One region of the Tistrella mobilis genome, then DNA from elsewhere that is predicted to be linked to it. Evidence: riboswitches for the same ligand, from Rfam matches in the RefSeq annotation. Region 1 holds a riboswitch; the other holds the start of a gene.
The links. A riboswitch is a leader RNA that binds a small molecule or an ion and turns the genes downstream of it on or off. The one in region 1 is predicted to bind cobalamin.

Region 1 (4,081 bases):
ATCTGCTGCTGCCGTTTCCAGAAGGCATAGGCCCAGGGATAGCGCTCCACGTCATAGGTGCCGGTGGCGGTCAGCAGCCCGACCCGGCCGGTGCCGACCAGGGTCATCGGGTCGACATGCCCCGGGATCATGCGCCTCACTGACATGCCAGGCACTCCTCGTAATCGGTGCGTGCGGTCGCGGCCAATGTGGCCCCGACACGGGTGCCGCCGGCAAAGCCCGCCCGCTGAATGGATTTGGAGCGGCAGTAATAGAGGCTCTTCACCCCCCGCTCCCAAGCGGTCCAGTGCAGCATGTGCAGGTCCCATTTATCGATATCGGCCGGCAGATACAGGTTCAGCGACTGGCTCTGGCACAGGAAGGGCGCGCGATCGGCCGCCAGTTCCACGATCCAGCGCTGGTCGATCTCGAAGGCGGTACGGAACACCGCCTTCTCGTCCCCGGTCAGCCCGTCCAGATGCTGCACGGACCCTTCGTGCTCGACGATCGACTGCCAGATCTCGGGCCGGTCCAGGCCACGTTCGGCCAGCAGCCGGGCCAGATGCGGGTTGCGCACCGGGAAGGCGCCGGACAGCGTCTTGTGGGTGTAGATATTGGCCGGGATCGGCTCGATACAGGCGCTGGTGCCGCCGCAGATGATGCTGATCGACGCCGTGGGCGCGATGGCGAGCTTGTGGCTGAACCGCGCCTGCATGCCGGCCTCGGCCGCATCCGGGCAGGGGCCGCGCTCTTCGGCCAGGAACACCGAGGCGCGGTCGGCCTCCTGGCGCAGCCTGCGGAAGATCGCGAGGTTCCAGGCCTTGGCCATCGCGCTCTCGAACGGAATGCCGCGCGCCTGAAGGAAGGCGTGGAAGCCCATCACCCCCAGCCCGACCGAGCGTTCGCGCATCGCCGAATAGCGCGCCCGGGCCATCTCGTCGGGCGCCGTCTCGATGAAACTGGTCAGCACATTGTCGAGGAAGCGCAGCACGTCTTCGACGAAACCCGCCTCGCCCTGCCATTCGTCCCAGGTTTCGATGTTCAGCGAGGCAAGGCAGCAGACCGCGGTACGCTCTTCATCCAGATGATCGGCGCCGGTCGCGAGCGTGATTTCGCTGCAGAGATTCGAGGTCGAAACCTTCAGCCCCAGCGCCCGCTGGTGGCGCGGCAGGGCGCGGTTGACCGTATCGATGAACAGCAGATAGGGCTCGCCGGTCTGCAGCCGGGTCTCAAGGATCCTCTGCCACAGCCGCCTTGCATCGATCCGGCGCAGTATCGCCCCCGATTTCGGGCTGACCAGCGGGAAATCGGCGCCGTCGCGCACCGCCTCCATGAAGGCATCGGTGATCGCAATGCCGTGATGCAGGTTCAGGCCCTTGCGGTTGAAATCGCCCGAGGCCTTGCGGATTTCGAGGAATTCCTCGATCTCCGGGTGATGCACGTCCAGATAGACCGCGGCCGAGCCGCGGCGCAGCGAGCCCTGCGAGATCGCCAGCGTCAGCCCGTCCATCACATGGATGAAGGGGATGATGCCGGATGTCTCGCCGCAGCCCTTCACCGGCTCGCCGATCGAGCGGACCTCGCCCCAATAGGTGCCGATGCCGCCGCCATTGGACGCAAGCGCCACATTCTCGTTCCAGGTGCGCACGATGCCGTCCAGGCTGTCGGGCACGGCGTTCAGGAAGCACGAGATCGGCAGGCCGCGGCTGGTGCCGCCATTGGACAGGATCGGCGTCGCCGGCATGAACCAGAGCCGCGAGATCGCATCATAGATCCGCTGGGCATGGGCCCGGTCGTCGGCATAGGCGCAGGCCACCCGCGCGAACAGATCCTGATAGCTCTCCCCCGGCATCAGATAACGGTCGCGCAGGGTCGCCTTGCCGAAATCGGTCAGCAACGCATCGCGCCCGCGATCCAGCGCCAGATCGGCCGGCACCGGCTTGGGGGCCAGCGGAAACGGGATCGGCGCCTGCGGCCGGCGCGGCACGGCTTCGGGCGGCACCGCAGCCGTCACCGGAACCAGATGGCCGTGCCGGTCGAAGTCGAAGGCGAGAGAGGTCATGACGTTCACCCATCGATCTGCGGACCGGGGCCGGATGAACGCAGGGCAGGCCCGAAAGCGCCGGATGCGGAACCACAGGCCCGCGGGTCGCCGGACGGAAACCGCCATGCGCCCGCCGGGACTCCCCGCCCAGGGACGTATCATTCCAAGGTTCCGGCAGGTCTCCTGGCTTGCGGGTCACCGCTGCCACGCCGGCCTTCCCGACGGTCGCCCGTCAGTGGCCCTGTCTTCGCGTGGCCGCTCACCGCCTACAGTTGCGGGGACAGCTCCGGCATTGGCGGGGGGGGTCCCCCGTCGCACCGGATTCCCTCTTAGCCCCAGATCTTGTGGATCTGGGGAACCGAGAACGCCGCATCTTGTGCAGATCCGTACCCTGCCGTCAAGCCTCGGCCGCAGGATAGGGGGCGAAGCGGCGTTCCGCCTCATCCACCGCCAGACGCCGCCCCACCGGCGGAAAGGCGCGCTGCGGGCAGGCCGGGCGGTCGCAGACCTTGCAGCCGGCGCCGATCGGCGTCGCCGCCTCCGGGTCGGACAGATCCAGTCCCTTGGCATAGACCAGCCGGCCGGCATGGCGCAGGTCGCAGCCGAGCCCGATCGCGAAGCTCTTGCCCGGCGCGCCCCAGCCGCCACCCATACGCCCCACCGTGCGGGCGATCCAGAGATAGGTCCGGCCATCGGGCATGCGGGCCAGCTGGGTCAGGATCCGGCCGGGGCTTGCGAAGGCCTCGTGGACATTCCAGAGCGGGCAGCTGCCGCCGACCCGCGAGAAATGGAAATCGGTCGCCGACTGACGCTTGGAGATATTGCCGGCACGATCCACCCGCACGAAGAAGAAGGGCACGCCCCGCGCCTCGGGCCGCTGCAATGTGCTGAGCCGATGGCAGATGGTCTCGAACCCCACCCCGAAGCGGCGGGACAGGCGCTCGATGTCATAGCCCAGCTCCTCCGCCGCGGCCAGGAAAGGGCCATAGGGCAGGATCAGCGCCCCGGCGAAATAGGCGGCCAGGCCGATCCGCGCCAGTACCCGCGCCTCCTCTCCCGAAAAGCCCGGATCGGCCGACAGCCGGTCCAGCACCACCCCCTGCTCCAGAAAGGCAAGCCGGCTGGCGATCTGGAAGGCGGCCCGGCCGGGCGGCAGGCCCGCGGCCAGCCGCAGCACCCGGCGCTCGGGATCGAAGCGGCTCAACACCCCGCCCCGGCTTTCCGCCTCGCCGGGCTGTTCGTCGTCGATCACCTCGACGCCGTGGCGGCGGCGCAGATGCGCGATCAACCGCGGCAGAACCCGGCCGGGAACCAGACCCGCCGCCGCGTTCAGCGCCTCGGCGGCATGGTCCAGCTCGGCCACATGGTTATGGCGGGCATAGAAGAAATCCCGCACCTCCTCGTAAGGCATGGGCGTCAAGGTCTGGCCGGCGACATCCTGCCCAAGCCGGGCGGCAAGCGCATCGGCCCGTTCCTCCGCCGCCCGCCAGCGCCGGTGCAGCCCGATCAGCGCCCGGCCCATCTCGGGCATGCCGGCGGCCAGTTCGCGGATCTCGGCCATCGATACCCGTCCGCCGGCCCCCTCTCCGCTTCCGATCAGCACATCGCGCAGATCGGCGATCAGCCGCGCCTCCTCGTCCTCCGAGAACACCTGCACGTCGACACCGAACACCGCGTTGATCTTCAGCAGCACCGGCACGGTCAATGGCCGCTGGTTGCGCTCCAGCTGGTTCAGATAGCTCGGCGACACGTCCAGTGCGCGGGCAAGTGCCGCCTGGGTCAGGCCGCGTTCCTCGCGCAGCCGCTTCAGCCGCACACCCATGAATGCTTTGCTCATACGCCGTTCATCTCCTGTGCCCCGGATCTTCGCAATCTTCGCAAATTCCCGGATCACCCTTCGCAAACCCACGCATTTTCAGTCATTTGTGGATTTTTCTGTCTGCGTATATTGCGAAGCATCCCATCCGATGCAAGCGCAATGAGGCCCCCGGTGATCCTGCACGAGGTTCGCGCCCGCCGTTCCGCCGACCACCTGCCCCGCGAGGATCAGCTCGCCTG
Region 2 (4,081 bases), 2.2 Mb from region 1:
GCAATGGGCCATCAGGGCCAGAAGACCGCGCGCCTCGGCCGCGGACGGCATCAGCTCCACCAGCAGCCGGCCCAGCCACAGGGCCTCGCCGGTCAGGTCGGCCCCGCGGGTATCGCCGCCGGCCACCATCTCCCAGCCGGTACCGAAGGCGGCGTAGACGGCATCCAGCACATGGCTCAGCCGTTCCGGCAGATCCTGCGGCTCGGGCAGCTCAAAGCCGATGCCGGCGCTCCGGATCCGCGCCTTGGCCCTGACCAGCCGCTGCCCCATGGTGGCCGGTGCCACCAGAAAGGCCGATCCGATCCGGGCGGCATCCAGCCCCAGCACCGCCTGCAGCATCAACGGCGCGCGCATCTCGGAGGCGATCGCGGGATGGGCGCAGACGAACAGCAGGGCCAGGCGGTCGTCGGGCAGGGGGCGCGCCGCCATCGCCGCCTCCTCCGCCTCCCCCGCCAGCAGGGTCAGGGCCGGTTCGGCCGCCCGGCGCACGGCCCCGTGGCGCAGGGCATGGGTGATCCGGCGGCGGGCGACCGTGGCGAGCCAGGCCTCCGGCTCCCGCGGCACACCCTGCCGGGGCCAGAGGTCCAGCGCGATCCGGAAAGCATCGGCCACGGCATCCTCTGCCGCGGCGAGGTCGCGGAACCGCGCGGCCAGGAAGGCGACGAGGCGGGCACGGGACTGCCGTGCCGCCGCCTCGACCGCCCTGTGTGCCACGTCGGGGCCGGTCACGCCCCGCCTCCGGGTTCCTGCATCGGCGGCATCACCGGCCGCAGCTCTACGGCCCCCTGTGCGGCCGCCGGGCAACGCGCCGCCCAGTCGAGTGCCGTGTCCAGATCCGGCACGTCGATCACGAAATAGCCGGCGAGCTTTTCCTTGGTGTCGGCGAAGGGGCCATCCTGAACCTGGCGGCGCCCGTCCGTGATCCGCACCGTGGTCGCCGTTTCGGGCGGCAGCAATCCGTGGCCGTCCTGGACGATGCCGGCAGCCTGGATCGCCTGGACATAGGCACCCCAGCCCCCCCAATAGGCGTCGGCCTCGGCCGGATCCTGCTGCTTCGCCAGGGCCTCCGCGGTCTCGTAGATCACCATCATATACTGCATTGGTCGCATCCCTCATCTGTGGACGGCGCGCCCTGCCCGCACCCCGCGGGCTGCTCTCCCCCGTCCGGAATGATGAGCCCCGGGCAACGACGATTTCGACAGCGCCGTTGCGCTGCCCGACAAAAATTTCCGGAGAGAATATCCGGCGCCGATCCCGTCTTCCGGCCGGCGACTTGACACCCGATGCAACCAGGGATCAGAATCACACCCCATGAAGGTCCGCCTTTCGCTCCGGATGGGGGAGGGCGGTGTAAAAGGGAACATGGGTACGGGTGCAATGCGCCCGGGAGCCATGGCTGCCCCCGCAACTGTAGGCGGAGAGTTTGTCGCCCGCCCGGGACTTATGGTTTCGGGCTCTCAGGCCACTGGGCAACCGGGAAGGCCGGCGACGGATGGTGACCCGCAAGCCAGGAAACCTGCCTTCACATCTGACAGGGCCACTCTCCGAACGGGGTGTTCGGATGGGGGCGGGGTCCCCGGAACCTGCCGGGATTTCTCCGAAGGCCTTGCCGCACGTGGCCAACGCCTTCGGAGGATCGGCCCTTGCATATTATGGAAGGCTATCTGCCGGCGACCCATGCCGCCCTCTGGGCGGCGGTCTCGGCACCCTTCGTCATTCACGGAGCCCGCCGGATCACCCGGCTGGTCCGCGAAACACCGGAAGTGAAGCTTCTGCTGGCGGCATCCGGTGCCTATGTTTTCGTGCTCTCGGCGCTGAAACTGCCATCCGTCACCGGCAGCTGTTCACATCCGACCGGGACAGGGCTGGCCGCAACCCTGTTCGGCCCCACGGTCACCGCCGTGCTCGGCACCATCGTGCTGCTGTTCCAGGCTTTGCTGCTTGCCCATGGCGGGCTCACCACCCTTGGCGCCAACGTCTTTTCCATGGCGATCGCAGGACCTTTCGTTGCCTGGGGGCTGTTCCACGGCCTCACCCGCATGGGGGCCGGGGCGGCGCTCGCGATCTTCGTGGCGGCGACACTGGGTGATCTTGCGACCTATGTGGTGACCTCGCTGCAGCTGGCGCTCGCCTTCCCCGATCCGGCCGGCGGCATCGCCGGGGCGGCATCGAAGTTCCTGGGTATTTTCGCCCTCACCCAGGTGCCGCTCGCGATCAGCGAGGGGCTGCTGACCGTGGTGGTGTTCAACATGCTCGGCCGCTACAGCCGCTCGGAACTGAAGGCGCTGGATCTGTTCCGCGGGCGGGTGGCGTCATGATGAAGCGCAATCTGATCCTGCTTGCCCTGGTCGTGATGCTGGCCATCGCACCGCTGCTGATCCACCCGCCCGGCACCGTGGAGTTCGCCGGAGCGGACGGTCAGGCCGAGCTGGTGATCGGCGAGATCGCACCCGACTACGAACCCTGGTTCCAGCCGCTTTGGGAACCGCCGAGCGGTGAGATCGAAAGCCTGCTCTTCGCCCTTCAGGCGGCGATCGGCGCCGGGCTGCTCGGCTATTATTTCGGCCTGCGCCGCGGCCGCCGCGATGCGGACCCGGCCGCGGACGATACTGCCGCGGCGCGCGCCGACAGGCCCCGCGCCTGATGCGGGCCATCGATCGTGCCGCGCAGACCAATCGCTGGCGCAGACGACCGGCTGCCGAAAAGGCCCTGATCTTCATCGGGCTGATGCTGGTCTCGCTGGTCGTGGCCGGCTGGATCGGCCAGATCGTGATCCTGCTGCTGGTCCTCTGCCTGGTGCTGGGGGCAGCACGGGTGGGGCTGCGGGATGTGCGTGCTGCGGCCGTGATGCCGGCCGGCTTCATCCTGGCCGGCACCGCCGTACAGATGATCACGCTTCACTGGGCAGGCGGGCCCGTGGTCGGCATCGCCGATCCCGACATGCTGTCCGCTGCCGCCTTCACCGGGCTGAGGAGCGTCACCTGTGTCGCCTGCCTGATCGGGCTTGCGCTCACCACGCCGCTCACCTCGCTGCTCCAGATGATTCAGCGTCGCGGACTCGCCCCCGACATCTCGGATCTGGCGATGATGATGTTCCGCATCGTGTGGCTGGTGCTGGACTGTCTGGAGACGGGGCAGCGTGCCCAGGCGGCCCGGCTGGGGCATGCCGGCTGGGGCCGGCAGATCCGATCGGGGGGCCGGCTGCTCGCCGGGCTTCTGCCGCGGGTGCTGGATCGGGCGCAGCGGATGAATGCCGGGCTTGCCGTGCGGGGCTATGACGGCCGGCTGCGCTTTGCCGGTGCCGAGGCGGTTGCCGCCCCGGCCCGGCTTGCCCTGCTCGCGGGCGGCCTTGTCTTTGCCGCAGCCGGCGCGGCCTGGATCGGCTGATGCTCGAAGCTCGGGATCTGGTTCATCACTATCCGGGCGGCGTCACGGCGCTCGATCATGTCGATCTGGTGATTCCGGCCGGCGGACGCCTGGCTATCCTGGGCGCCAATGGTGCCGGCAAGTCGACCCTGCTGCTGGCGCTGGCGGGCGCGATCCGCACCGATCGGGGGCAGGTGATCCTCGACGGCAGCCCGGTCACTCATGACCGCAAGGGATTGACCCGGCTCCGGCATCGGGTCGGTCTGGTGTTCCAGGATCCCGACGACCAGCTCTTTGCCGCAACCGTCGCCGAGGATGTAAGCTTCGGTCCGCTCAATCTTGGCCTGACCATGGCCGAGGCCCGGGGCCGTACGGCAGAGGCGCTGGATATGATGGGCGTTGCCCATCTCGCCGATCGTGCCACTCATATGCTGAGCTTCGGCCAACGCAAGCGGGTCGCCATCGCCGGGCTGCTGGCCATGCGGCCCGGTATCCTGCTGCTCGACGAGCCGACGGCGGGGCTCGATCCGGCCGGCGTCGATGAACTGATGCAGCGGCTGGATGCGGTGGCCGGCACCGGCACGGCCGTGGTCATCGCCACCCACGACATGGACCTGGCCAATGGCTGGGCCGATCGTATTGCCGTGTTCGGCCGCGGGCAGATCGTCCTCGACGGGCCGCCCGAGGCGGTTTTTGAGGATGAGGCGCTGCTGGC

Region 2: another riboswitch for cobalamin. It lies ahead of P7L68_RS07190 (energy-coupling factor ABC transporter permease); the one in region 1 lies ahead of P7L68_RS19275 (ribonucleoside-diphosphate reductase subunit alpha).

The regions. Positions count from the first base shown of each region.
Region 1 is NZ_CP121017.1:2,986,568-2,990,648, forward strand. Features, by position in the region: gene P7L68_RS19270 (ribonucleotide-diphosphate reductase subunit beta) at 1-131, opposite strand, end outside; gene P7L68_RS19275 (ribonucleoside-diphosphate reductase subunit alpha) at 137-2,041, opposite strand; cobalamin riboswitch at 2,179-2,401, opposite strand; gene P7L68_RS19280 (short-chain fatty acyl-CoA regulator family protein) at 2,421-3,860, opposite strand; gene P7L68_RS19285 (MmgE/PrpD family protein) at 4,002-4,081, shown strand, end outside.
Region 2 is NZ_CP121017.1:303,406-307,486, forward strand. Features, by position in the region: gene P7L68_RS07180 (RNA polymerase sigma factor) at 1-729, opposite strand, end outside; gene P7L68_RS07185 (YciI family protein) at 726-1,100, opposite strand; cobalamin riboswitch at 1,299-1,539, shown strand; gene P7L68_RS07190 (energy-coupling factor ABC transporter permease) at 1,644-2,318, shown strand; gene P7L68_RS07195 (energy-coupling factor ABC transporter substrate-binding protein) at 2,315-2,644, shown strand; gene P7L68_RS07200 (CbiQ family ECF transporter T component) at 2,644-3,387, shown strand; gene P7L68_RS07205 (energy-coupling factor ABC transporter ATP-binding protein) at 3,387-4,081, shown strand, end outside.